Regions from separate parts of the Paenibacillus sp. FA6 genome, predicted to be linked through region 2. Evidence: predicted binding sites of a transcription regulator. Region 2 holds the regulator's gene; the other holds the start of a gene.
The links. The regulator NrdR, encoded in region 2, represses ribonucleotide reductase genes. The targets are predictions, from matches to a motif close to AACACNATATATNGTGTT.
Positions count from the first base shown of each region.

Region 1: the regulator NrdR is predicted to act here: its motif matches at 4,496-4,513, upstream of ACP8HI_RS03900 (adenosylcobalamin-dependent ribonucleoside-diphosphate reductase).

Region 1 is NZ_CP188820.1:859,094-874,376, forward strand. Features, by position in the region: gene ACP8HI_RS03880 (PadR family transcriptional regulator) at 1-105, opposite strand, end outside; gene ACP8HI_RS03885 (hypothetical protein) at 325-1,365, opposite strand; gene ACP8HI_RS03890 (YqhG family protein) at 1,545-2,486, opposite strand; gene ACP8HI_RS03895 (DEAD/DEAH box helicase) at 2,488-4,245, opposite strand; gene ACP8HI_RS03900 (adenosylcobalamin-dependent ribonucleoside-diphosphate reductase) at 4,573-7,209, shown strand; gene ACP8HI_RS03905 (hypothetical protein) at 7,994-8,476, opposite strand; gene ACP8HI_RS03910 (hypothetical protein) at 9,290-9,445, shown strand; gene ACP8HI_RS03915 (SdrD B-like domain-containing protein) at 9,584-10,111, shown strand; gene tnpB (IS200/IS605 family element RNA-guided endonuclease TnpB) at 10,207-11,382, shown strand; gene ACP8HI_RS03925 (S-layer homology domain-containing protein) at 11,490-12,398, shown strand; gene ACP8HI_RS03930 (phytanoyl-CoA dioxygenase family protein) at 12,575-13,339, opposite strand; gene ACP8HI_RS03935 (helix-turn-helix domain-containing protein) at 13,454-14,347, opposite strand; gene ACP8HI_RS03940 (PLP-dependent aminotransferase family protein) at 14,579-15,283, shown strand, end outside.
Region 2 is NZ_CP188820.1:618,174-633,456, forward strand. Features, by position in the region: gene pnpS (two-component system histidine kinase PnpS) at 1-1,790, shown strand, start outside; gene ACP8HI_RS02820 (response regulator transcription factor) at 1,903-2,628, shown strand; gene pstB (phosphate ABC transporter ATP-binding protein PstB) at 2,730-3,485, shown strand; gene phoU (phosphate signaling complex protein PhoU) at 3,516-4,175, shown strand; gene polA (DNA polymerase I) at 4,465-7,125, shown strand; gene mutM (DNA-formamidopyrimidine glycosylase) at 7,177-8,022, shown strand; gene ytaF (sporulation membrane protein YtaF) at 8,155-8,838, shown strand; gene coaE (dephospho-CoA kinase) at 8,847-9,443, shown strand; gene ACP8HI_RS02855 (lytic transglycosylase domain-containing protein) at 9,440-10,003, shown strand; gene ACP8HI_RS02860 (small, acid-soluble spore protein, alpha/beta type) at 10,073-10,291, opposite strand; gene nrdR (transcriptional regulator NrdR) at 10,429-10,896, shown strand; tRNA gene ACP8HI_RS02870 (tRNA-Ala) at 10,962-11,037, shown strand; gene ACP8HI_RS02875 (DUF1569 domain-containing protein) at 11,459-11,908, shown strand; gene ACP8HI_RS02880 (MFS transporter) at 13,240-14,385, shown strand; gene guaD (guanine deaminase) at 14,466-15,283, opposite strand, start outside.

The DNA of each region.
Region 1 (15,283 bases), 240 kb from region 2:
CTGATTGGAAATCTTTTGTACAAGTTCGTATCCGTAGCGATCTTGCTTGTCGAGAAGGACAAGAACACATAGATTCAAAACACCTTTTTTGAATTGAATATTCATCCAACAACTTCTCCCTCACTACTAATTAATGTATAGTACCGATTCATGTGAAGTACTTGCTGAAAAAAATATATCACATGGTACTATCCATTGCAAGGTACTGATAAAATAAATAGTGCGGATGCACCTGACACCCACACTATTCTAAATTATTTGTTTTAGGATCTTTTATATTTGACTTTTATTTTTTGATTGAACCTTTTCATCCACATAACAGGATCATTCTGTCAACTCAGGGAAAGCGCGGAATTCCCCTTTGCTGCGTAAGAGAGATAAGGGAAGATATCGCTGTCCGCTCAGACCGGTACCTACATAAATAGTCTGTTGCGGAGTAGCTTTACTAGAGGTCCATTTCTGAAAACCTGATACTGCAAAGGGTCCGCCCACATCATCATTATGATAGGGTGCCGTGAAGATTAAGTTGTTATCATTATTGATATAGTTGACTATATCGTCGTCAGATAGCAGCGATAGACGTGGGGTTGTGATCCACATGAGATTTGCTAGTGGGTCTCTTTCCCCTTGTCGAGCTACCGCAGCTGCGGATGTAAAAGAGTAATCTTGTTCAGTAAAGTGTGCGGTATCTAGCATAGAAGTTTGTAGGTTGAGCTTCTTTAAGTGCGATTCGTCCCAAGGAAGGACGTCCATGGTTAGTGCGTTAAGGTATAAGGTCTCATAGTTCCCAAATGATATTTTCCATAAAGGGAGTAATGGTGCATAGAGAGGCTCTATGTTAGTTGGGTACGCATACTTAGATGATGAGGAAATGATGTCTGACTGCATCAAGGTCTGATGCAGGGAAGTTAGATCGTAAGGTACCGAGGGACTGCGTCCGTATTCGCTGAGTATATAGGCTTGGGTATCACTGTCTTCTGCTGTGAAGATGAGATAGCCGAGTTCTTGTTGATTCATGGATACGGTAACGAGCCAGCTATGTGTACCAGGTCCTAGCGGGAAGTACCCAAGTTCGGAATTCTTCCAAGAAGCGAATGATGCTTGTTCTGAAAGTTGCTCGACAACAGTCTCGGTAAGAGTCTTTAAGACGGAAGGAGCAGGAATTGAACTCTGACCTGTTGTGACAGCCCAATCCGAAGGCTCATTGGGAGATTGCACTGTAGTCTTTTTCACGACAAAGGACTCTTTAGATATTGCAGTAGCACTGGCAACAGATACAGAAGTCGATGGCTGAGTGGTAGATATCAACAAATGCATACTGAGCAGGACGATCATTAACTTGGATACTGAAGGCAAGGAGTTCATACAATCCACCTTTCACTAATAGAGGTTGTCCAAAAAGTCGACATTTTGAATACGCACTAATGGGAACTTATTACAGTGTAAAGGACATGCTTTAAAAAGGGTGTTGCAAACTGTCATGACGTCAATGAAAATAGAGGGTCTTATTTTGCCCTCTTTTAGCGATGGAAGTCATACTATCCCTATTGCATAGGTCTTAGGTGAAATAGACCGCATGTTATGGCGGACAACTTCACTTTGGGCTCATATTGCCATGCCATTTCACTACGTCTTGCATCGTATTGCTCACGAATGTGGTTGTTCTTCTCTTCATCGGGGTCATTCATCATATGTTCATAATAACCATCAATAATTACGAGCTCATCCTTCAAACGTTCCTGTGCCTGATCTGCCCATTGGTAATCGAGCTGACCGAGTGAAGAAATTAGATTGGATTGTAACTGTTCGGCAGCCTTGCCTAAAGACAGTTCCGCAGGGTTAATATGAACATTCTCTGGAATTCTAGGGCTTAAGCTTCGACCTACTAATTGTTGACGGAAATCCTCTGTTATGACGCCACTTAACAAAGAGATACCCATGAAATGTAGTTGTTCTTTCTTCACATCACAAGTCATCTCTACTTTGAAGCAGACCGCTAACCAAGGTTCATAGGCGGCAGAAAACAGAGCGCGTCGCTGCAAGATTCCTGGTTCTTCAAATAAATAGACAGAGGAGCCCTCTCGTCTAGCGGCATCCCATATTTGTTGAAGTCGTTGACTTCCATAGTTCACATCTTCACGTAGAATTCGACCGGGTCCCATGCGAGGCATTGTAGGTGTTACATCGAAATAGCGTGATAGTATACTGTCTTGCGGAATCCCCTCACTATTCATTACAGGAGCAGGCTTAACATCGGGAACAGTATAACGTTCGGGATCAAAGACAAAGGTGTAGCACAAAGTCTCGGGATCTACTCCTGTACGCTCAACAAATCCCCAGTAATAGGGACGATTCGTTAGTTGTTTATCTGCTTGGGGCGATAGCTTCACCGTGATATGATAGGGAGATTTCTCGATGATTTGACAGTCGGTGGCCTCTAAATAAATCATCATATGTTGTTGTACTTGATCAGAAGACATACTCATGTCATGCTTCTTCCTCTCTTAAGTCACTTATACTACTGATGCCTTCATCTTCAACTTGCCGCTTTACTTCATCTAAAGTTTGACCAAGTGTACTGACCTTTTGTCTTAATTCCTCATCAGATTGGGATTCCAATACAATTTTATAGAGACTCTTCTCTAAAGATTCCTTTTTCTCAAAACGCTCTAGTATGACATCGAGTCCACCAATGACGGTCTCGAACATATTAATCTTTTCATGTAGCAAATTTAAAATATGTTCTTCAATCGTTCCCGTTGTAGATAAATTGTATATCTTCACATCATTCTGTTGACCTAATCGATGGATTCTACCAATTCGTTGCTCCACACGCATCGGGTTCCAAGGTAGATCGAAGTTAATCATATGATGGCAAAATTGTAGATTGATTCCTTCGCCACCTGCTTCCGTAGCAATCATCACTTGTGCTCGACCACGAAATAGATCCATCATCCAATCCTTCTTACCACGATTCATACCTCCACGATAAGGAACGCAATTCAGTCCATGTGCACGAAAATACTGCAATAAATACTCTTGAGTTGCACGGTATTCTGTAAATACGATCACCTTTTCATTCATATCGCGAATAAGTTCCATCGTTTTCTCGGCCTTGGTGTTGGACTTAATTTCTTTGATCATATAGACAAGATCCCATATTTTGGTGCGAAGAGGGGAATCCTCTGGCATTTTCTTAGTTAGATTTACTAACGTAACGAATACAGCATCACGGCTACTGCATACTTCGCGTTGAAGGGTCACTAAGGACAGCATACTGCTGAGGTTACTTCCGGCTGCATCATACTGATCTTTCACATAAGAAGTCACACCGTCATATAAAGCTTGTTCGTCAGGAGATAGTTGAAGATTGACATTACGAACTGTTCTTTTGGTGAAAATAGTAGGACCCTCGCCCCGGCGATTACGAATCATGACCTTGGAAAGTTCGTCCTTCAATAGCCCTTCATTCTTAGCGATGCGCTTATCGACTACATAGTTCGTGGAGAACTCACCCTGTTTACCAAGTTGACCAGGCTTCAGCAGTGTGATCAGATTGAATAACTCACCAAGGTCGTTCTGAACAGGAGTTGCTGTGAGTAGCAGGCAATATTTCTTTCTGAGTTTCTGAATGAATTGGTAGTTCGATGTTTTCTTATTCTTGAGTTTATGTGCTTCATCAATAATGAGCATGTCATATTCTTGATCTAATAGAATGTCCTTGTGAGGATCTCTCTTCGCTGTATCCATAGAGGCTACGACGATATCTGAATTCCAAGAGTAGGCTTTCTTCTGAGCGACGGCTTGAATGCCAAATTTACTATTCAACTCACGGACCCACTGTAGAACCAATGATGCTGGTACGAGAATAAGTACTTTTGAGACCAGACCGCGAATGATATATTCTTTTAGAATGAGTCCAGCCTCAATCGTCTTACCCAGTCCTACTTCATCTGCCAAAATAGCTCTCCCAGACATGTTGAATAATACTTTACGTGCTGTATCTATTTGATGGGGAAGGGGGATTAGACCCTGTAGATATTTGAGACATTGTAATTCATCAAAACTGGTAACCAAGCGGGATTCTTCACCCTGCACGGCCAATTGGAATAATCGCCAGTCTCCCCAGGGACCGCCTTTATCAACGCGATTCTCTAAATCTTCAAGCCAACGATTATCAATAACTAGTGGAACGGGTAGATCTTGTGTTGTAATGATGTGAGGATGAGTGGTTGGCGTATCCATGATTACCCTCCCTTTAGAATGAATGGAATTCACTGTAAGGTGTAGTATGCACTGAAGTAGTGGAGTTCATAACTATAGATTTTTTTGCTATATAGATTTGAGTGTATTCCAGAAGTTTTTCAAAAATATAATATGAAAGAAAGAGATTATAGGAGGAAAATGAAGAATGTCCAATAAGGAAGAGCTTTCTTGGCTTAAATTTCACTAATTCGGCATAGAATTACAATATGTAGTGTAGTATAATATTATAAACACAATATATTGTGGAATGTAGATCTGGGATCTTGGATTTCAAAACATGAATACCATTAATGGGAGGTCGTTTTTTTGAGCGAATTACAGCATACAAGCCGATTAGAAGGCTTAAGTGAGAAGATATTTCTAGATAGATACGCGTGGAAAGATGCGGATAGTAATAACGCTAAGGTAGGGGATGTGGTTCTGGTCCTGACGAAGGATGATCCTAAATTCCCTGCGAAGGAAGTAGGCGAAATTGTTAAGCGCGAGGGTAGATCGGTAACGGTGAAGACGCGTAGTGGCGAACTTGTAGAGTCTCAAGTTGAGAAGCTTACATTGAATATTGAGAAGACACCTGAAGAGATGTGGGATCGCTTGGCGAAGGCGATGTCCTCTGTTGAGGAAACGCCAGAGCTTCAAGCCGAATGGCAAGGGAAGTTCCGTTATCTTTTGGATGATTGGAAGCTTGTTCCTGGGGGACGGATTGCGGCAGGTGCTGGTGCAAGTGAAGAACTCACCTTATTTAACTGTTATGTTATTCCTTCACCTAAAGATAGCCGTGGCGGTATTATGAATACACTTTCGGAGATGACAGAGATCATGGCACGCGGTGGTGGCGTAGGTATTAACTTATCATCCCTTCGACCGCATAGATCGATCGTCAAAGGAGTGAATGGTTCATCAAGTGGTGCTGTATCATGGGGAGGTCTATTCAGTTATACAACGGGTCTAATTGAACAAGGCGGTAGCCGACGTGGAGCGCTCATGTTGATGATGAACGATTGGCACCCTGATGTACTAGATTTCATAACTGTGAAGCAGACGATGGGTCAAGTTACGAATGCTAACCTGTCAGTATGTGTAAGCAATGGGTTCATGAAGGCCGTGAAAGAAGATCTAGATTGGGAATTAGTGTTTCCAGACACAACGATGCCTGATTATGATGAAGTGTGGGATGGCGATTTAGATAAGTGGAAGCAAGCTGGACGCAAAGTGATCCCTTATCGTACGGTGAAAGCACGTGAAATCTGGAATACGATTACGGAAGCGGCATGGAAATCTGCTGAACCTGGTATAGTATTCATGGAACGTTATAATGACATGTCTAACAGCTGGTACTTTAATCCGATTATTTGTACGAACCCTTGTGGTGAGCAAGGATTACCGGCTTGGGGTGTATGTAATTTATCGGCGATTAATTTATCGAAGTTCTACGATGCGCAGAAGCATGATGTGGATTGGGACGAGCTAGCAACAACAACTCGTTATTCGGTGCGTTTCTTGGATAATGTCATTAACAAGACACCATATCACTTCGAAGAGAATGAGAAGAACCAGAAGAACGAGCGTCGTGTAGGTCTCGGTACTATGGGGCTGGCAGAACTGATGATTAAGCTGAATATTCGTTATGGAAGTCCGGAATCGTTAGAATTTCTTGATAAAATATTTGGTTTTATTGCTCGAGAGTCTTATTTGGCATCGGCTGATATTGCGGCAGAGAAAGGTTCATTTACAGCATTCGATGCTGAGAAATACTTACAAAGCGGATTTATGCGTAATATGACAGAAGCCTTCCCTGAAGTGGGTCAAGCTATTAGAGAAAAGGGTATGCGTAACGTGACAGTCATTACTCAAGCGCCGACAGGTAGTACGGGTACAATGGTTGGAACTTCAACGGGGATTGAACCGTATTTCGCCTTCAAATATTATCGTCAAAGTCGTCTAGGTTATGATGAGCAATTCGTACCGATTGCACAGGAATGGCTTGAAGCACATCCTGGTCAGGAATTACCGGAATATTTCGTTACATCGATGGATCTATCAGCGAAAGAGCATATTTATGTACAAGCAGCGATTCAGCGCTGGGTAGATAGCTCTATTTCGAAGACAGCCAACTGTCCGTCCGACTTTACTGTAGAAGAGACAGCAGAGCTCTATGAGCTGGCATTCGATCTAGGTTGTAAAGGCGTGACCATCTATCGTGATGGTAGCCGTGACGTACAAGTTCTAAACACAGAAAAGAAGGAAGATGAGAAGGAATCTGTGGACAATGTAGCACAAGAAGTGGAAGAAGAGCAGCAAGTAGTGGATCACATTGCAGGTGAAAATGTGGCTCTGGAATCACTGAGTGGAAGCTTGACGTCTGAAGCGACCGTTGAATCGCAAGAGACGAAAGTCGTTGACAAGCAGTATAAGAGACGTCCACAAGTCCTTCGTGGAGCGACATATAAGGTGAATACACCATTTGGAATGGCATATATAACAATCAACGATCTGAATGGAATCCCTAGCGAAATCTTCCTAAATGTTGGAAAGGCAGGATCTGACGTATTCGCTATGGCCGAGGCTTTGGGCCGTGTATGTTCCTTGTTCCTTCGTTATGGAGATCATGGGCAGAAAGTGGAACTCCTTATTAAGCATCTTAAAGGAATCGGTGGTTCCGGTGCTATTGGCTTCGGCGCGAACCGTGTGGAATCCATCGCAGATGCTGTTGCGAAAGCACTGGAATCTCATGTGCAGAGTGATACAGGGAGTGAACATGATCACGATCCAGCACCCGCAGCTACAACGCGCGCAGTAGAATCAGCGAACGCTGGCTCTGGCCAACGTAATCACGGCGTTAAGCAAACATCTCGTGATCTATGTCCAAGCTGTGGTTCAGCAGCGCTCATAAGCATCGAAGGATGCAAGACGTGTAGTAACTGTGGATATAGTAAGTGTTCGTAATATAATAACCTTACTTAAATAGTCCTGATTGTTGTGATGGATCATGAAAGCTGCCAAAATGGCCACAACTGATGCAAAAAGTGACTCACGAAAAATGATAAATCTGAAGAGTATTCAACTAAATGCATAAATAATATATGGGCAATTTTGTGGTTTGGTGAAATTGATCGCTTACGATAAAATAAATTTGTGACTAAGCGTGGTAACTGGAAACAAGCGATCTTCGAGAGGGCGGCTAAACCTTTATCTCGATTGATCGCTTGTTTTGTTATAATTGATGATGACTGAAAACGACGAGTTCGTTTATTGACGGTCATCGAAGGGATGTCTCCTTGAATCATAATATTGGATTCGCCAAATGATGCATAATTAAAATAGGAATAACTCGGTTCAAAAATGTAGATAATATCCTCCGATTGGCTTTATCATTTTTCCCTAGTTATCACTTCTGTTAAAATACTTTTCATTCAACTCTTCACTCAGCTTTTCTAAATGACCTTCATTAATAATATAGGTATCATCACACAATTCTTTGATATCCTCATAATTATGACTTGTAATCATAATGGTATTGTTATTGATTTAAGGAGAAGAACGAAAGTTCGGAGAGCTTGTTTCATGGCAAGCTCTGTTCCCCTATGCTTGCTTGGTAATTCATTCGCTTTTCCCATGAGTTTCCACCCAAATCGCAGCCAGTTACAAGGGCCCACTGCCCCGAGTTTAGGTATTTCACGGATTCAGGGTATCATATTGGGCTAAACATCGAAATTATCTCCTTAAATTTTCATCTTAATTCTTCCACAAAATAACAAAGTTTCCTATTGGGGAAATATAGAACAACTAATCTATCAGATTCATAATTGAACTCTTGCCACAAGTAAACTTCATTAAAATTTGGTATATTATCTTTAGAAACATCTAAGCGCAGCAATATATTCTCAACATAATTTTTTATATCTCTTTCATTATCATGAAGAGTATCCCCGGAATATTTTTTTAAAATCTTTCTTCCGCTTGTTGACTCTAATATTGAGGAAAAGTGCTTTTCTTTAGATTTAAAAATAGTATAGCGTATCCCTTCCCCGCGAAATCCACCTTGATTTGTATATTGATCAAGTTCCTTAAATTTGGAAGGCAATTTCAATTGCCAATTTACCTCATATTGTCTTTTGTTCGAGAAATTTTTTTTTGCTTCGTTAAATAGATATGCCGGCAATAAAATGGAAACGATAATAACAATAACGACCAAAACATTTATGACTTTCATTTCCAAACCTCCAAAGGCCTTTTCCAGATTTGTCTACTATATTCTATTATTTTCTATTATTTAAAATATATTAACACATAAAAAATAATAGAACAACATTGCTTCGTCGCTATATTTGATGGATGGTGAGGTCTAAAGCATAGAGAAGTAGAGCAGACTGTTCCTAAGAAGACTAATAGGGAGGAAAGAACAATGAAGATATTTAGTAGCCGAGAAGATCATGTGATTGCAGCGTTATTTAAAGTGGCGTTGCAGGTGGAAAAACCATGGAAACTGAGAGAAACTAAGTTTGACGAACAGGAACAAGGCTAGCACTTATTTATGGACTTTAAACGCTCATTTTTCCGCACAGGAAAGCATTGTTGTAGTCACTCATGGCAGATTGATTACAGACTTTTTGGTAAATGAATTTTCTCAAGAAGAGCTGGATAATAAACACCTGAATTTTATAAGTGAACAGAGCAATTTGGTTTCAGAATGCTCTATAACTAAAATTAGATGTGTTGCTAATGGATTTATATTATTCGATTTTGCAAACATTACCCACTTACAATGTTAATCTAACGGGACACGTTAGCTCAATCAAACAGTGACAGTCTAGGACTTTATTTTCTGGTCCAAGACTGTTACTGTTTTTTTAGTTTAGAACAGAAGACAAACATCAGTTCAATTCTGCAAAAGCAGCACGCATTACAAAACAATAGAATTATATCTAAATTGTTGTCAGATGACCATATTCACGATGACGAGGTATTTACTGATAGGTCTCAGCAAAGCTTCATTAGCGCCCGAAGACGCCGAAGGAGTTTTTGAATGTTTGTGGGGAGAATGAAAGTATACCCGACTTCGACTATTTTGCTACGTTCGGATAATAGAATGCGCAAAAGCAATATGGTACTTTTAATGTTGTCAAATCAAAGTATTGTAGAGTGGAGGAAACTGGGTAATGAAGTGATTAGTGCTGGTTAGGAACAACCAAGATTCTTACATGCAGATATGGTTATTGGAATCGCTAATCAGAATTATAGTGAGGTGTAGTATTAAATTAAACGACAGATGACTAAAGTATGGTCATGGTTATGATTAGCATCACTTATAGTTGGATTCATGGCTCCTATGCTTATGATTACTCCAAGCTATGCTGCTGATAGAGACTACCCAATTGAGCAGAGTGTAACTGTAAAGCTTATGAATGGAGGTAAGGAAGTAGCAAGCACGACAACCTATGAGGACGGAAAATTCTTGTTTCTTAATGTAGCAGATGGTACCTATACAGTTAAGTTCAGCACAGTGGTAGGCTATAATATTGTAACTCCAGTTACCAGTGAGGAAAGTATCACAATTGATTCGGGTGAGAATTTCTATTCTATAGGTGCGCTGTACTCCCAAATACCGAACGTTGCCGTAGTGCAAACAGGGGAGATAATTACACGTACTTTAAAATTTGCTTATCCTGATCAAGGAACATTTAGTTTTGAATTAGTAAAAGCGCCAACAAATGGAACACTATTAGATTACTATAATTTCCCTATGTTTCAATATGAAGCAAAAGAAGGTTTTACGGGTAAAGATGAATTTATCATTTTCCGAAAGAAGACTTCCACCTCAATGAATGTGAAGGGCAAAGCCCAATGAGTAGGTGGGAGATGAATTTCGGTTGGCGATAGCCAAATCCTTCCACCATATGATATAATAGAACGAATGTTCTTGGTATGATGGAGGTATGACTCATGTTAGTACGTAAAGCATACAAATTTCGTATCTACCCAAACAGAAAACAAGCAGAACTCATTCATAAGACCATCGGTTGTTCAAGGTTCGTCTTCAACTTTTTCCTTGCCAAACAGAAAGAAAAAGATGCCTATTGGTACATCGTTGAAGAAATGAGACAGAATGGCCAATTACCATCAAACAACTGGAAAGGTGCCTTTTTCAATAAATATGAGTCTGTCAAAGCTGTGCGTGAATTAAAAAAATACTATTCTTTTCTTAAAGAAGTAGATAGTATTTCCCTTCAAAAATCGGTTGAAAACTTAGCCGATTCATTCCAACGCTATTACAAAAAGAAAAACAAACAACCACGTTTTAAATCAAAAAAGAATGCTGTTCAATCTTATACAACCAAGTATACGAATGGCAATATAGGTGTCATAGAAAATCGCATGAAGTTGCCTAAACTTGGATGTGTTTGCTTTGCCAAAAGTCGTGAAGTAGAAGGTCGCATATTGAGTGCTACCGTCAGATGTAATCCATCTGGTAAATACTTTGTTTCTTTAATGACTGAAATCAAAATCATCGAATCTCCTAAAACAAAATCGATCATTGGAATCGATCTAGGTTTAAAAGATCTTGCTATTTTCTCTGATGAAACGCTCTATTCGAACCCTAAGTTTTTCTACATGTTTGAAAAGGAATTAGCCAGAGCGCAAAGAATCATGAGTAGACGAACCATAGGTGGTTCAAATTGGCATAAAGCCAAAATAAAAGTAGCACGTATTCATGAGAAGATTACCAATGCACGAAAAGATTACTTAGACAAGATTTCAACCAACATTGTCAAAAACCACGACATGATTGGGATGGAAGATTTGTCGGTATCGAATATGCTTAAAAATCACAAACTGGCTAAAGCCATCAGTGACGTATCATGGTCACAATTCAAGAGAATGATTGAATATAAAGCGAAATGGTCTGGAAAACAAGTCGTTACCGTTGCTAGAAACTTTCCTTCCAGCCAGCTCTGCTCAAGTTGTGGCTACAAAAACATAGACGTTAAAAATCTCGGACTACGTGAATGGGACTGCCCAGAGTGTCATACCCATCATCAAAGAGATATTAACGCAGCAATCAATCTTAAAGATGAAGCCATAAGGCTTCTAACCGCAGGGACTGCGGGGCTAGCCTAATCCAAAACCGACCGTTAGGTTGGTGTTCCTAGGAATCTCCCACTTCAAACAGACCGTAAGGTCGGTTAAGTGGTGAGTAGTTCAACGTAAATGTCATTACTGATAGTTTGGTCCAAACAATTGTTAGAACGATTGAAGTTATTGAACCGTTTGAGTTTCCTGTTAACGGGCCGCCTAACATAATCAATGAAACGAAAGAAACGATGCGAAATACGGCTGTATCTGGAGATCCCGTAGCAGTAGATTTGGAAATGGATCCGTTATATTTTGAGGTTGATAGCAACCCTAGCCACGGAACAGTAATAGTGAATGTGGATGGAAGCTGGACATATACGCCAGAAGCGAATTATGTAGGTACGGATACATTCACAGTCTTCGCCCTAACTGGTGAAGGTGGCGATGAATATTTATCGACGATTAAAATAATTATTAATCCAGAACCAAAACCAGATCCAAAACCAACACGAGATCCCGAACCCTACACACCACCGAATCCTGCATCAGCCCCAACACCTAAAGCAACACCAAAGCCTCCTGTTGTACAGCCACCTAAATTAGAGTATGATCTTCATTTCGACTATATAATTGGTTATCCAGATGGTACATTTGCACCGGAACGGCCAATTACAAGAGCTGAGTTTGCAACAATTGCTTCAAGATTTGATAAATTGGATGAAAGAACGAATGACCTTTTCACGGATATCAGTGGACATTGGGCAGAGAGGTACATCGCATCCTCTGCGAATAAAGGCTGGATAAATGGGTATGCGGATAAGACCTTTAGGCCTGATCAATACATCACACGTGCTGAAGCCATGACCTTAATCAATAGTGTATTAGATCGACATGTCCAGACCAAAGACATTCACAAAGACGCGAAGCAGTGGCCGGATAACAAGCCAGAACAGTGGTATTACAGAGATGTCCTTGAAGCAACTAATTATCATGACTACAGTAAAAAGGATAAAGAAACAGAGATTTGGCTAAAAATTCTTCCGCATCGCGTGTATCCATAAGCTAATGGAATAAAGCTCAGCTTCCGTACCATCGTAGTTACCTCGATGGCGATCATGGCGATCATGACCCTCCAGTCCTCAAGTGGACTGGGGGTTGTTATATACTCAAATTGTAGACATATTAATAGACATGAGATTTTTCGAAAGTGTTTTTGAATAGAATGAACGATCTTAATCTAGTAAGCTCCTTTATACTCTTTGTAAATCTCGTTCTCGCCACAAATCATCAAGCCTTGACCCCAGTTGATATGTGTTTCTTCTGTTGGGAAATCCATCGGATCGCGATATTGAAATAGAACATTTCTTCTTGGGCGGCTACTGCGATTGGTATCGGAGCCATGGATCGTTAAATAATTGAAGAATAATACATCGCCTGCTTTGGCCGGACAAGGTGTCCCCATGCTGAGCGGATATTCTTTATGGTTCAAGTAATGTTTACCCATGTGAGGCAATAAACCTGCTTTATGTGATCCAGGAATTACACAGAGGCAACCATTTTCCATATCGGAATCGTCAAAATGCACGCTCGCTGCTAACATGGTATGTTTTTCATGAGGGAAATAGGGGGTATCCTGATGCATCGGAAAAGCAGCACCATTCTCGGGTGGCTTAACTAGCATCTTAGAGTGATGAAGTTGTACATTTGGTCCAATAATTTGGGACACTACATTTACCATATTCGGGTGAATCGCGGCTCTTGTGAAGGAGGCGTCATGGTAATGCACATCATGGAAGCCTTTAAGTACTAGCTTTTTCATTTCCTCGGGTGGTAGATAATCTCCAGTCCAAGCGGAATTGGCATCATATTTTGTCGCAGCGGCTTTAACAATAATCCTATCTACTGCGTTTCTCATTTCTTCGACTTCATTTTGGTTGAAAACCTCTTTGACTAATAAATAACCATTCTCCTTAAAAAATTCAACCTCATTTTGTGTAATCATCTTTAATCCTACCTCCATGTTTCTCAATTTGATTTCTATAAATCGATTATAGGAGATAGGTAGGCAAACTGTCTTTGCAATAATACGACAATCCATTGTAATTTTAAGACAAGATTATGTGGGAGTACTTTCGGTGGTGTACTTATTTCTATGCGCACCAGGGGGAATTCCCATTATGCTTGAAAATGCTTTTGTAAAATAATGAACGGAGTTAAATCCAACCTTTTCTGAAATGTTCTTAATGGGTTCATTCGTATACTTAAGCAAATTGGCTGCAGATCGAATCCGTTCGGATTTTACGTATGTGACATAGCTTTGGCCTATTTCAGCTGTAAATAGTCTAGATAAGTGACGGCCCGATATATGTAAATAATTCGCTAAGTCATCTAAGTGCAACGGTTGCTCTAAGTTGTCACGGATAAAAGCCTTAGCTTGATTGAGCAAATAGAGGGATGCCTTGTCTTTAGGCAATTGCAACGTCTTTTCAGTGTGCTCTGTGAAGGCGGTATAGAAGGAAAGGAGTAAGGCTTGGGCGATACTAACAATAATCTCTTTATTAATAAACTCGGGCGATTCGAAATGCTTAAGCAGCGCTGACCATAGTAGGACGCTTGATGAATTTTGGCTATTGGGGATGAGGAACTGGTTGGTGCGGTATAACTTATGGAAGCGTTCTAACATCTCAGAACCAGAGTGGATAGGGTCAACATCGAAAGCTACATAAACCAGGTACATTTCATTTTGACTACGGATTTGATGCCATATCTCTGGTCTTGAACAGAATAAGGTTCCTGTTTCCAAAACAAATTGTGTACCATCATCCAGGTAAATCCCCTGCCCCTCCACTACGTAACATATTTCAAAAAAAGAGTGCTTGTGCAGCGGATTGTGCAAATGATGCGGATTGATTCCCCAGTAATGGACGTCAAAGGTGATCGAATGTTGCTTGAGTACATTCGCTAAGCTATTTAAGATATAGGATGTTTTTGAAGCGTCTATTAAATACATGGTATAACCTCATTTATAGAATTGTGGCTATCTACGATCAGAACTCTAGATATAGTTCATGATTTAGTGAATATTATATATTTAACTGGAAGATGAAACCAGCATAACTTGAATTTTAATGAATGCGCATACGCCAACCCCCTAAGAACCACGACTGGATGAAAAATCCGGGGTCGTGGTTCTTTTTTTACCCTGCTGACTGTGCCATGATAGCTATGGGGGCGATGATGAATGTTTAAGGATTTCAAGCTCATTGCAGGACGACCGGTATATATACAAGTCAAAGACTATATGAAGCACTTAATTATAAAGGGCGCTCTACAAGGCGACCAGAAGCTCCCGTCCACACGTGAAATGGGTGTGCTGCTGCAGGTGAGTCGCAACTCGGTAATCGCTGCTTATGAGGGGCTGGAGGACGATGGGTTTGTTTACGCCGTTAAAGGGCAAGGGAACTACGTGGCCCCTTCTGCACCCGGCACGGTTAAGGTCTCGTCTAGATTCATGGATTGGAAAGCGCATTTGAACGGCCACGCCTTGCTGGCCGAAGAGCTGGATATTATGAAGCACGGCATCCGTGCGGAGAAGGGGACGATTTCTTTTACCAGTATTGCGCCTGATGAGGGGTTGTTCGATCTTGATAATGTAAAGCGGGCCTTTATGGACCGGATGGCTGTGGAAGGAAATGTCCTGCTGAACTACGGTTATGCCAAGGGCTACAAGCCGTTGATTGACTATTTGCACCAATATATGGAGCACAAGGGCGTGGATATGAAGGGCAAGGACATTCTGATCACCAATGGCTTTACGGAGGGTTTTAATATTGTGCTGTCTGCCCTAAACCGGAAGAGTGGTCATGTCCTGACCGAGAATCCCACGCATCATACGGCGATCAAGAATCTCAAGCTGCACGGCTTCGGGATACAGGGAATTCCCATG
Region 2 (15,283 bases):
AGTTGACCGTTATCTTAATGATTATGATTGGTTTTACTATGATTGTTGCTGGTATTGCTATGGCCAAAGTATTCAGAGATTCTCATGTCGTCATCCTTGAGGAGAATATGTCCCGGGAAATAAAACTGCTTGGCAGTACATTCAATTTCCATTCAACTGGGGCTGAAGGGGCTTTGCAATATTATACGGAGGAATCAAAGAGAATAGGAGAGTTAATAGAGTCACGTGTGACTTTTATTAATCATAATGGCGATGTGATTGGTGATTCGGAGACAGATCCGTTGTTAATGGATAACCATAACGATAGAGAAGAGATCATTTCAGCGAGGGAAGAGGGTGTAGGGCATGTTATAAGATATAGCACCTCACTCGGACAAGATATGTTGTATGTGGCTGCGCCTATTAAAGTGGGTAACGAATTCGATGGATATATTCGATTGTCGGTTAGTCTTCAATCCATTAATCAGGGTTTACAGCATGGATGGACTCTTATGGCGGTATGGTTACTCATCCTTTTTGTGATTGCAACATTTGTCAGTTATCGGCTGGCGGCGAGTCTAACGGCACCCTTAGAGCAGATTATTAAAGTGGCTAGACGAATTTCTCATCTGGACTACGATGCTCGAGTGAAATTAGATCGTCATGATGAGGTTGGGCATTTGGGGAAAGCCATTAATGCTATGGCGGATAGTTTGCAGAATCAACTGAAGAGAATTCGAGATAACGAGGATTTAATTCAAAGTGTGTTGGATAATATGACCAGTGGTATTCTATTGATTGATCTTAAGGGGAATATCGCAGTTATTAATCCAGCGGCCGAAGAAATGCTCAAAGTTAAAGCTGAACGAGTGTTGGGTAAACCATATTTGGAAATGAAAGAACATTATGAGTTGACCAAACTTTTGAATGAAGGGCTGTCGCTTAAGCAACCTGTTCATGAAGAACGAAATTTATATTATCCTGAGGAAATGTTGATGCGTGTGGATGGGGTCCCGATGCTAGAAGAGGAAGGTACTTACAAGGGGATGCTGTTCTTATTACAAAATATTACGGCTATCCGCAGGTTGGAAAATGTTCGTAGTGAGTTCGTCACGAATGTCTCACATGAGTTAAAAACACCGATAGCGGCAGTGAAAGGATTCGCGGAAACATTGCTTGGTGGTGGCGTGACAGATGAGAAGACGGTGCGATCTTTTCTACAAATCATTTATGATGAAAGTGAGAGGTTGAATAGACTGATTAGTGATATTCTAGATCTATCTAAAATTGAATCGAAGAGTATACGGATGGAGTGCTCCCCTGTTCATTTATCGTCATTCTTCGTGCCGGTACTAGATACTTTAGGAGCTGTTGCATCTAAGAAAAGGATTCTTCTTCAAGCTGATGTTCCTGATGAGCTATATATTGAGGCGGATGAGGACAAGTTGAAGCAAATCTTTCTGAATATTCTATCCAATGCTGTCAATTATACGCAAGAGGGCGGGAAGGTAAAAGTAATAGTAGTGCATAAAGAGCATGAAGAAGGCCATGATACAATTCAATTCACAATCGCAGACACTGGGATGGGGATTCCTAAAAAAGACCTTTCACGAATATTTGAACGTTTCTACCGGGTCGATAAAGCACGCTCAAGATTCTCTGGAGGGACAGGTCTGGGTCTGTCTATCGTAAAACATTTAGTTGATATGCATCATGGTATCGTGACGGTAGAGAGTGAACTGAATATAGGTACATCCTTTGTCATTGAGTTACCTCTTCTACAAGGGGATGAGGGACAGTACGGAAATTAAAACGCAATAGAAATGTTTCTTATGGTTTTTACACTCTGTTAACATTAGGATGTTATGATAATGAATAATGTTCTTCTATAAGTGATGAAATATAAAGAATGGGGGGATCCGCATGCCACAACGATTGTTGGTTATTGAAGATGAGCCGACATTGGCTCGATTATTATCCTATAATTTGACACAAGAAGGCTATGATGTGACAGTGGAGGACCATGGAACTGCCGGTTATGAGCGTGCCTCTCAGGAATCATTTGACCTTATCCTACTAGATCTTATGCTACCAGGAATGAATGGGATTGATATCTTAGGTAAATTGCGCGCACAAGGTGTTGTGACGCCCATTATTATTCTGACTGCTAAGAATGCTGAAGAGGAAGTCGTACAAGGACTTAAATCAGGCGCTGATGATTATATTACTAAGCCCTTTGGTGTCTCGGAATTATTGGCTAGAGTGAGCGCTGTTATGAGACGAGTGTCAGGAAAAAGCGAAGAAGTGATGACAATACAGACTACATCCACCATGATTTCATTAGGTCAGTTAGAAATATTCCCAGAGAAATATGAAGTGATATTAGGTGGACAGAATATTAATCTACGGCCCAAAGAATTTGAAGTGTTACTATACCTTGCTCGAAAGCCTGGAGTAGTTCTTACAAGAGATGACTTAATGAACGAGGTCTGGGGATTCGATTATATTGGTGGTCAGAGAACGGTTGACGTACATGTTAGTTCCCTTCGCAAAAAGCTTGAACTCGATCCTGATTCTGTACACATCGATTCCATTCGTGGTGTTGGTTATAAATTAGTTGTTAATAAAAAAAGAAATACTCCTCATTGATATGTTTTACATGGAGTTTACAATTGTAGGGTACAGTATTTACATAAAAGTAGTAATATGATAAGGAACAACTCGTATAGATAAGGAGATATGAATATTTAATGGAAGACATTATCCATATTAAGCAATTAAATCTATTCTACGGAAGTTTTCATGCTCTCAAGGATGTTGATTTAACGATACCAGAGAAGACGATTACGTCATTTATTGGACCTTCAGGTTGTGGTAAATCAACATTGTTGCGTACATTGAATCGTATGAATGATATGATCCCAGGAACTCAAATCGTTGGTTCTGTTAAAATTAACGGTAAAGAAATATATGGTGAAGATGTTCAAGTTGAGGATCTCCGTAAGCAAGTGGGTATGGTGTTTCAGCAACCCAATCCATTCCCTAAATCAATTTATGATAATATTGCTTATGGTCCTCGATTGCATGGGATTGTCCATAAAGAAGAACTCGATAATATGGTAGAACAAAGCCTACGTCAAGCAGCGCTGTGGGATGAAGTGAAGGATTATTTGAAACGTTCAGCTCTAAGTCTTTCGGGTGGGCAACAACAACGACTGTGTATTGCACGTGCCCTAGCGATACAACCTGATATTTTATTGATGGATGAAGCAACTTCAGCTCTCGATCCAATATCGACACTCAAGATTGAAGAGTTAGTGCAGGAATTGAAGGAAATGTATACTATTGTGATGGTTACTCATAATATGCATCAAGCAGCACGTGTATCTGGGCGAACGGTTTTTTTCCTCAATGGGGAAGTAGTTGAATCGGATGAAACCGACGTCTTATTTACGAATCCACAGGATTCCCGAACAGAAGACTATATTTCAGGACGATTTGGCTAAAGTGAGTATTGATAGGAGGATAATGGACATATGATTCGGAGAATAGGATTAGATCAAGATCTAGATGAATTACGTACATTGTTGCGAAAAATGGGCGAACATGTTATTCAGGCCTTAGATGGTGCTATTACGGCACTGCACACACTGAATGTAGATTTAGCGCAACAGATCGTTAAGGATGATGTGTTGCTGAATGCGATGGAAGATCAAATTATGGATATTGGATCACGCTTAATTGTTACGCAGCAACCTGTCGCTAAAGATTTACGACGTATCATTGTTGCCTTTAAAATTTCAAGTGACTTGGAGCGTATGGGAGATCTTGCCTTAGATATTGCTAAAGTAACGATGCGTCTTCAAGGGCAGCCTTTAATTAAACCACTTATTGACATCCCTAAAATGGCTGAGATTGTTGATGTGATGATTTCAGAAGCCATTACCTCCTATCTTGATGAGAATACGGATTTGGCCTTAAAGATGGCTCGAGATGATGATGAAGTTGATCATTTATACGGACAAATTATAACCGAACTTTACACCTATATACCATCACATCCTGAATCTATATCTCAAGTGATGTTATTGACGTTAGTAGGTCGTTACATTGAACGTATCGCTGATCATGCTACAAATATTGGTGAAAGTGTTATTTATCTAGTGACAGGGAAACGACCTGATCTAAACCAATAATAGAGGAAGTTCAAAAAGTCATCTTTTGATCACGAAGTATAGCGAGAAGCGTATTCGACATCGAAGATTGAATTCAGCCGGTCTTTCCGGTGCTCACGTAGGGACTGCCTACGCTCCGCTCCTCACTCCCTAGCTTCATCCAATCTTCTCGGAGCTGAAAAGCTGACTTTTTGAACTCGTATTATATAGGAAGTTCAAAACTTAGCATCGACAATAGTCGGTGCTTTTTCTCGATTTATGGCTTGGTATGGTATCATGATAGAAGAATGTTGTAAAGGGAAGGTGTTTTATGGAAAAGTTAATTCTTATTGATGGAAATAGTATCATTTACCGCGCTTTTTTTGCAATGCCACCACTGACGAATACGAAGGGATGGCATACAAATGCAGTTTATGGATTTACAAATATGTTACTGCGGATCATTGAGGATCATAAGCCGACACACATGATGGTTGCCTTTGATGCTGGAAAAATGACATTCCGACATGAAAGTTACAAGGAATATAAGGGTGGGCGAGCAAAGACGCCGCATGAGCTCTCCGAACAGTTTCCTTTGCTAAAGGAGTTATTAGAGGGATTGGGAATAGCCCAATATGAGCTGAGCGGATTTGAAGCTGATGATATCATTGGTACTATTGCTAGGGAAGCAGATGAAGCAGGCCGCGAAGTATTGGTGATATCTGGAGATAAGGATATGTTCCAACTGGCTTCAGAGCATGTACAGATTGGAATGACACGTAAAGGTGTTACAGATATTGAGATATATACCCCCGCATTAATTCAAGAAAAGTATGGTCTAGAACCACACCAAATTACAGATTTGAAGGGGCTAATGGGAGACACTTCGGATAATATTCCAGGCGTTCCAGGTGTAGGTGAGAAGACGGCACTTAAGCTTCTGCATCAATTCGGATCGGTAGAAGAGGTTCTGGCGAACACACATGAGTTAAAGGGTAAAATGAAGGAAAAGATTGAGACTCATGCGGATGACGCTATTCTTAGTAAGAAATTGGCTACGATTTATCGTGAAGTTCAATTAGATAAGTCATTTGACGAGCTGGTGTTCAATGGTCTGAAAGAGGAAACAGCTGGTCCAGCGTTGGCTAAATTGGAGTTCAAATCATTGCTTGAACGCCTTTCTTTCTCAGGTGAAGGAGAAGAAGGGGAGGGTGTCAGTTCGCAACCTGCCCTGGACGTAGAGGTTACTGTTATTAACGAAGGAAATATGGACGAGTTTATTGCACGTCTTCAACACGTTGAAGTGTTGCATGTGGAGACTCATGGTGACAATCCGCATCGTGCAGAGATCATTGGTATCGTGTTCTCATCGCATGAGCGGCATGATTATGTACCATTGGACATCTTGAGAATAGCTTCTGCAACACCCATTCTGAACTGGCTACAAGATCCTGCGTATCCGAAACGAGGGTATGATTTGCACCGGATGGATCTTGCATTACATTGGCATGACATCCCTTTTGCTGGAGTGGTATTTGATGTTCAGCTAGCTGCTTATCTGCTCGACCCAACGGAATCCAATCAAACTGTAAGTGCATTGGCTTCTAAATATGGCTTATCATCCGTAGCTAATGAAGAAGATGTATTTGGTAAAGGTGCGAAATACAAGGTGCCAGAAGTGGATGTTCTGAGTAATCATTTGGCACGTAAATCAGCTACCATCCTCAGTATTATTCCGAAACAGGAAGAAGAATTGGATAAGAATGAAATGAAGTCATTATTCCATGACTTGGAGATGCCGCTATCACGTATTTTATCAGATATGGAGAAGCAAGGGATCAAAGTTAACTCGGGGGGCTTACAACAGCTTGGTAAGGAACTCGAGGAGCAGATCCATCATCTTGAGGAAGAAATATATCGTATTGCGGATGCAAAGTTTAATATAAATTCACCGAAGCAGTTAGGTGAGATTCTATTCGTGAAGTTAGGTCTTCCTGCTGTGAAGAAGACGAAGACTGGATTCTCAACCGATGCTGAGGTACTTGAAAAACTGGCACCTTATCATGAAGTTGTACAACTCATTCTACAATATCGGACACTTGCTAAATTGCAATCAACGTATGTAGAAGGATTACTTAAAGAGATCTCTCCGAAGACAGGTAAAGTGCATACGTATTATCGTCAGACCATTGCTGCAACTGGTCGATTGAGTAGTCAATTCCCGAATTTGCAGAATATTCCGATCCGGCTTGAGGAAGGTCGTAAAATCCGTAAAGCTTTTGTACCTTCTGAACCAGGGTGGTCTATCTTGGCAGCCGACTATTCACAAATTGAATTACGTGTGTTAGCACATATTTCAAATGACGAAAAACTTAAAGAGGCTTTCATTCAAGATATGGACATTCATACCAAAACAGCAATGGACGTATTCGGAGTGAAGCCGGAAGAAGTCGACTCTGATATGCGTCGTTCGGCCAAAGCAGTCAATTTCGGAATCGTTTATGGAATTAGTGATTATGGATTATCACAGAATCTTAATATAACACGAAAAGAAGCTGCTCATTTCATAGAGCAATATTTCGAAATATTCCAAGGTGTGAAACAATTTATGGGTGATATTGTGAAAGAAGCCAAGGAGAAGGGTTATGTCACGACTCTCTTGGGAAGAAGAAGATATCTTCCTGAAATTAATGCTAGTAATTTCAATCTTCGATCATTCGCAGAACGTACGGCAATGAATACACCTATCCAAGGTACGGCAGCAGATATTATTAAGCTTGCAATGGTGCATATGGATCATGCGCTATCAGATAAAAAGTTGAAGAGTCGTATGCTTCTACAGGTTCATGATGAATTGGTATTCGAAGTTCCTGAAGATGAGCTTGAGATGATGAAATCACTTGTTCCTGAAATTATGGCACAAGCTCTTCAACTGGTTGTTCCACTTAAAGCTGAAGTTAGCTTTGGAAGTAATTGGTATGAAGCTAAATAGTACCCCAAAGCAGTCGGAATTCCGTTATAATGAGGTAGAGGTGAAAGCATTATGCCGGAATTACCGGAAGTAGAAACGATAAAGAATACCTTGAATTTATTAGTTAAAGACAAAACTATTGATCGTGTTAGTGTCCATTTGGCGCGGATTATTCAGCGTCCTGATGATATAAATGAATTTGCTTTTATGCTTGCGGGACACACGATTCAAAGTGTGGAACGACGTGGGAAATTTCTGCGTATTCTAATGGATGGACTTGTACTCGTATCCCATTTACGGATGGAAGGAAGATACGGTCTTTACTCCAGTCAAGACCCAGTAGAGAAACATACGCATGTTGTTTTTCATTTCAATGATGGTACAGAATTGCGTTATAAAGATGTCCGACAATTTGGCACAATGCACTTGTTCGCAACAGGTGAGGATCTTGTGAATCTACCGCTGTCTAAGCTAGGTGTTGAACCACTAGATGAGTCTTTTACCCTAGAGCAATTTAAGAAGATACTAACGGGGAAGAAGACTAAGATTAAATCAGTCCTCTTGAACCAGGTATATGTCGTCGGAATTGGGAATATCTATGTAGATGAATCTTTATTTGAAGCAGGAATCCATCCAGAGCAACCAACGGATTCTTTAGCGGACAAGCAGCTTGAGATATTACATGGATCCATCGTCAGAATATTATTGGAATCCATTGAAGCTGGAGGATCCTCCATCAAATCATATGTGGATGGTCAAGGGGAGATGGGGATGTTCCAGCAAGAACTTCAAGTTTACGGACGTGAGAACAAACCTTGTATCAACTGTGGATTACTTATCGAAAAGATCGTTGTGGGCGGAAGAGGAACGCATTTCTGTCCGAGATGTCAAAGGTTTAAAGTGAGAACAACCATTTAAAAAGGAATAATGATGTGAATGTGCACCCACTCGTTTCATCTTCCATATAATAACGGAGGACATATCGATGGTTGCGGAAGGGTTTCGGATGAGGTATTCGATGCTTCCGTACGAGATAGGGAGGGGACAGGGGTGCACAGTCATATTTTTGCACTGATGTTGCTGGCTTTTGCGGTGAGTTTGGATAGTTTTGGAGTGGGGATTACATATGGCTTGAAGCAAGTGAAGATCCCTTTACTTTCGATTATGATCATCTCTACTCTTTCGGGTATTGTTATTTACATTTCGATGCAAGTGGGTGTTCTGTTAGCGAACTTTATTTCTCCTACGGTAGCGTCTGCTATAGGGGCTATTATTCTCATTATTATGGGATTATGGTCTCTGGTGCAGATGGTTGTGCAGAAGGAGAAGGAGCAAGTGGTCAAACCTGTAATTGTTGAGAAGATTGAGGAAATCCCTCAACATCCAGTGGAACGTCAAGTGTTCACATTTGAAATTCGTAAAATGGGGCTTGTGATCCAAATATTACGGACACCATCCTCGGCGGACGTGGATGAATCGGGTAGTATCTCAGGTTATGAGGCGATGTGGTTGGGGATTGCATTATCTTTAGATGCATTCGGAGCAGGCCTGGGAGCAGCTCTACTTGGTTTTTCTCCCTTGTCCACATCGCTAGTTATAGCTGTCTTTAGTGGTAGTTTTCTCGTTCTGGGTATGAATACAGGGTTTCGATTTGCTATGAAATCATGGACACGGCACATGACGGCATTACCAGCTTTAATGTTAATAATAATGGGAATAATGAAGCTATTATGAGGTGGAATATGAATATAGGACTAACTGGGGGAATTGCAACAGGGAAGAGCACCGTATCCTCTCTTCTGGTGAAGAAGGGAGCTTTGCTAGTTGATGCAGATGCTATTGCCCGGGATGTTATGCTCCCGGGTCAACCTGTTCTTACTGCAGTAACGAATTTTTTTGGACAAGCTATATTGCAAGCAGATGGCACTTTAGATCGTAAGAAGCTCGGTAATATTGTATTTAATGATAAAGAGGCTCTTAAGGCATTGAATGATATTAGTCATCCTGAAATTCGTAAACAATTGAATGAACGTATGAAGGAACTTGAGAAGCTGAATCCAGAAACACTCATTGTGATCGATATCCCTCTATTAATAGAATCAGGCCTACAATCGATGTTCGAACAAGTGTTAGTGGTATATGTACCAAGGGATATACAGAAGCTAAGGTTGATGCAGAGAGATAGCTTGTCGGCTGACGAAGCTGAGGCTAGGCTCCACGCACAAATGGATATAGAAGTGAAGAAGACCATGGCGGATCTCGTGATTGATAACAGTGATAGCTTAGCAACAACGGAGCAACAAGTGAATGAATTATGGCTCCAGTTAGGTCAGCTATGAGACTTTTTCGTAAAAAGAGGGTACTCATGCTTCTATTCACTACATTTGTCATGTTGTTATTCTTCAATAGTAATTGGATGTCTTGGTTTTATCCTATTCATTTCAAAGAAGAGATTAAACTTCAAGCTGAAGAGTATGACGTTGATCCGTACTTAATTGCAGCTATCATCCGAGTAGAATCTAATTTTAAAACGGGTAAAGAGTCGAGTAAAGGTGCGCTTGGAATTATGCAGCTTATGCCAAATACAGCGACTTGGGCTATGGAAATGGCTAAACTCCCTGAAGTATCTCTGGATCGGATCAAGCATGAAGTAAGTCCTAATGTTCAGCTAGGTACCTGGTACTTATCCTCATTAATTAAGCAGTTTGATGGGAATAGGACGATAGCGATTGCCGCATATAATGCAGGTCCGGGTAATGTGAAGAGTTGGATGAATAAAGGTTTGTGGGATGGACAACTTGAAACGGTTAAAGAAATTCCAATTGATCAGACTAGGCATTATGTACAACGTGTATTATATTATTATGAGAAATATACGGATGTCTATGATAAGTTCTGATGTTGATGAACTAAAAAGAAGTGTTAGGCCCGATCTTCATCCGGCCCAACACTCCTTATCTAAATCATATTAGCTGTATTGACCTGCTAATTGTTGTTCTGCAATAGTTACCAATCGTTTGGTAATATACCCTCCGATTGAACCGTTCTCATATGAAGTCATGTTACCTTGATATCCATCTTGAGGAATACTAATTCCAAGTTCTTGAGCAATTTCATACTTCATTTGTTCAAGTGCACCTGTGGCTTTAGTTACAACTAAATTGTTAGAGTTGCTGTTTGAGCTCATTGTTGTTCACCTCCTCGCTGTTGGTAAAAGTATTATGTGCTTTAAATGCAATCTTCATAACTAAATAAAATAGAAAAATTAAGGAAATAAATATAAATATTGGACTAATCCACCGTGAAAAGGAAGTGTTGACGAAAATGAAGTGCCCTTTCTGTGACTTTTCGGGAACTAAGGTGTTGGATTCGCGTCCAGCGAATGAGAATAAATCGATCCGACGCAGGCGTGAATGCGAGCAATGCGCTCGGAGGTTCACTACGTTTGAAATGGTCGAAGAAGCACCTCTAATTGTAATTAAGAAGAATGGTAATCGTGAAGAGTTTAGCCGCGATAAGATGATGCGCGGATTGATTCGGGCTTGCGAGAAACGTCCAGTATCTGTAGAACAGTTCGATATGATCGTCTCAGAGGTAGAAAAGGCACTTCGTAATACGGCTGTACCGGAAGTAGAAAGTCAGCAAATCGGGGAACTGGTGATGGAAGAGCTATATCAGGTAGATGAGGTTGCCTATGTAAGATTTGCTTCTGTATATCGCCAATTTAAGGACATCAATATGTTTATGAAGGAACTGAAAACCCTCTTATCTAAAAGTACAGCTGAGGAATAAGAGGAATATTGACATTGACATAACCTTCATTGTTTGATAAGTTATTAGTTGTTGTCAAAGTCAATGGGGCCTTAGCTCAGCTGGGAGAGCGCATCGCTGGCAGTGATGAGGTCAGGGGTTCGATCCCCCTAGGCTCCACCAATAAAACAAATCAACCACGTCCATAGGACGTGGTTTTCTGTTTTATTGGTGGAATGCCCAGGGGGCGAACCCCGGGGTTCAGTCCGCGCGGACGTAGTGGAAGGTGTATTATCGACAGCAGGTTGTCAATATGTTAATCTGCAATCATGACAAACTCGACTGAAAAGCCGGATGATTCGCTTAGCCGTTTCTTATTGAACATTTTAGAGTTTACGGATTGTTGATGAAGGCCGGCGATAATGTGACGAGACCATTGGGTCAGAGTAGCGCACGGTGGCAAGTGCTTGGTCGGGCAGGAAATCAACTGCAGACCGTAGCCAAGATGGCACAAGACATGGGTCATGCGCGACAGAGCGTGCAACGTATAGCTGATCCGCTGGCTTCTATGAACTGCTCATCCAAGGAGAAGGGACGGCAAAGAATGAAAAATATTTTTGATCGAAATCATACGATCGAGATTTTAGCACGTATCGATAAGTTGGGCGCTCATTCACAACCACATTGGGGGAAGATGAATGTTGCTCAAATGCTGGCTCACTGCTCCGCATTCCAGGACATTGCCTCGGGAGTTTCTTTCCCAAAGAGAGGATGGCTAGGGATCGTGATTGGAGGATTTGTGAAATCAGTTGTTTATAATGACAAGCCATTACCTCGCAATATGTCAACAATCCCGACCATTTTATTTACAGACAAAAGAGAATTCGAGAAAGAAAAAGAATTATTGAGACAAAAAACCGACTTATTTCAGCGCAATGGACCGGAGAGGTGTACTACTCATCCCCATCCCTTTTTCGGTAAGCTCACCTCCGAGCAGTGGGGCATCTGTATCTATAAGCACTTAGACCATCATTTAAAGCAGTTTGGCGTTTAGTTTTCTCGGTGTGATGTTCGGGCTTGGCGCGGATCCCGCCAGTGCGGGTTGTTTTTGTCACTTGTTAGACAGCATCTCTCAGTGCCGTTCGTATATAATTGGGGCCGTGAAACCAACCACGATGGGAGAGCGCATCGCTGGCAGAGTAGAAGAGGTCAGCGGTTCGATCCCGCTAAGGTGACACCACTATAGAAACCAAGCAGTTCACACGAGCTGCTTTTGTTTTGGTTATATAGCGAGATCGAACGAAATGGGTCGTTCCTCACGGATTAAGCGATTGTGAATTAGCACTTCGAGTGGTGGTGATTGCAGAATCAGTATATAATTAGACTACGCGAGGTGTGAATATGAAAACTAAGCCTTCTGCTGCGATTAAAGAATGGATTCTCCATCGCAGATGCCGTCGACATGATACAGGCAGCCATCCGAGAGGTCAAGTATGGGAAAAAGACCTAGATATAAGGTTATTATCTCCCACACAGCTGTGGAATTACTTGTGTTTCATGCTCGATTCCTCGCTAATGTTAGTGGGGAAGCAGCTCAAAACTTAATTTCATAATTTCAATAATGTATTTTTAGATTTTGTTGTTAATTGCGGGCAGGATTACAAGTGACTGCTATGAAGGTTTGCAGACAGAGGCGGGCGCTCTATTGACTATGGCGAAGCGCATCGTGAGTTTGGAATGCCGGGCGAACGCAACAACACCATCCGCCACATGTTCGGTATCTTGTTCAATACGGGCTTCCCCCATTTTTTAAGAGAGAGTATACTCGTGTTGGGTTGGTCTTTGACTATTCAATACCAGATATATACGAAGCATTTAATCTGATTTATAAGATTTAGGACAGTGTAACTAGCAACGGCGGGAGAGCGCTTGCATAGCATGCAAGAGGTCAGGGGCTCGATCCCCCTAGGCTCCACCAAATAATAAATTCAAGCCACTTCTTCGGAAGTGGCTTTTTTATTAATTTGGTGAATGAATCTAATAGGGTATAATAGTTGGTAGCACTTATCATAAATGGTACATAGGGACACCTATATAAGGAGACAACATGGGGAAATATCAAATTTGTGATTTTTGTGGAAATCTATATGAGAAAAGAAATGAAAAAATGTGCCAGAGCTGTGAAAAGAACTATCACAAATTACGTAGCGTTGTTGAAGTTTACCCGGATACAATGGTTCTAGAACTTGCGAACCAAACCGGAGTAAGCGTAAGCCGAATACTATCCTTTGTAAGGAATGGATATTTTATAATGAAAGAAGGAAATATAGAGGTTCTTAAGTAGTATGCAATAACCAAGAAAATACATGGAGGATAGACTTTTTTATGAGAATGTCAAACCTGTTGAGAAGCTTCAACTTTTTGTATTTTGCGCTACTGGCTATGTTCATTTCATTCCTTCCAGTCTATTTAGATGTGCAGGGCCTAACTCCAGCACAAATCGGCCTCATAATCGGTACGGGTGGGTTCGTTACTCTGATCGCCCAGCCACTATGGGGTATGATTAGTGATAAAACAAGATCAAGCCGGAAGGTACTGCTGGTGCTACTGATGTTCTCGAGCATAATAGGCTATTTGTTGTACGAGACCAGTAGCTATCCGATGCTTATTTTGTTCGCAATGTTACTATACTTTTTTCTAATGCCAATCGATCCACTGACGGAAAGTTTAAATTTTACAATCGCTGAATCTTCAGGGATCAGCTATGGATCGATCCGTACCTATGGCGCATTGGGTTATGCCGTAGCATCGCTGCTTACTGGTTACGTGATCTCTTATTTCGGTGCACATAGTTTGGCATATCTTTTTGTAGGTATTGGGTTCATTAGTTTTGTTATAGGCTGGAAGATGCCTAATGCGCCTGTTACTGGCAAACCCGTTACGATAAGTAGTCTCAAGCATTTTATAAGTAATAAAGAGACGCTGTTGTTTTTGCTACTAGTATTTATCTGTTCCATTCCTGCGAGAATGAACGATACCTTTCTTGGAGTTTATATTCGTGAGCTTGGTGGGAGCACCGAATTAGTGGGGCAGGCCTTTTTTCTGGCGGCAGGAAGTGAGATAGTCGTTTTCGCGATGAGTTTCTGGTGGATGCGTAAAGGTAAAGAGCTGCTTACTATTTCTTTTGCATCCATTTTTTATTTCTTTCGCTTTTTCATCTCAGCCTGGATTACTGATCCTCATCTGTTGGTGTATTTGCAAATTCTACAGATGTTGACTTTTCCAGTTTTCTACTCTGCATCAATTCAATATTTATATCGAACTGTACCAGTGGAATGGCGTGCAACAGGCCAAACGGTACTAGCATTACTGTTTTTCGGTGTTTCAGGGATCTTTGCCTCCTATATAGGCGGTGCGGTATATGGAACCTTTGGCGGTCAGACTCTTTATCTGTCCATATCAGCTATTTCTTTTTTTGGAGTACTGTTTGGCTTGTTTCTCTATCGAGTGTATGGAGTTCGATCGGATTAGTCAAACAAGCTTGGACGGTCCATAAGGACTTTCCAAGCTTGTTTGTGCACAGTCCCCCGTGTATCAATAAGGGATGAATGCTACGACATACGTGAATGTACTTTTTCACCCTGTACCCAAACTTCACGGATATTCTCGGGACGAGCGAGATACATAATCTTCTGGAAGACATCATGCAAGTCCTCATTGGTCTGATAAATAGGTAGTTTGGCAGAGCTTACTGCTGTATCGATGATTTGTACATCCCATGCATAGTTCGCTTCCAAACGGCCGATCGGTAAGCTGAGGCTTTCACCGCCCCCAGCTGTTGCGAGATAGAACGCTTCGTTAATCGTGATGCGTGAATTCGGGACACCGCGTTCTTCCGCGGGAAGAGCCGTATTCACACCGTCTTCCAACATTCTGGAGGAGATTACAGCTTGTCTAGCATTATCGAAGAGACTCGGTGAGAAACCGCCAGAGATGTCAGATCCTAAACCAATCTCAACCTTCTTGGCATGTAAATGCGCGATAGGAATAACACTGTTTGCGAAATAAGCATTTGAGATGGGACAATGACAAACCGCTGTACCCGTTTCAGCGAATAAATCGGCATCGTCATCCGTTAAGAAATTGCAATGAGCCATAACAGATTTATCGCGCAAGAGACCGAAATCATGCAAAGCAAACGCATCGTTCTTGCTGAAACGCTCCTGCACATAACTATGCTCCCAATCACTTTCACTGCAGTGCGATTGCACGTAAGTATCATACTTCGCAGCTAATGCACCCAACCCTAGTAATGCTTCGTCTGTACAGCTTGGAATGAAGCGTGGCGTGACGACGGGGTAGACCCCTTGTTTCGTTGATTTCGCTAATTCCTTGATCGCGATAATAAATTCCTCTGTGTCCGCTAATG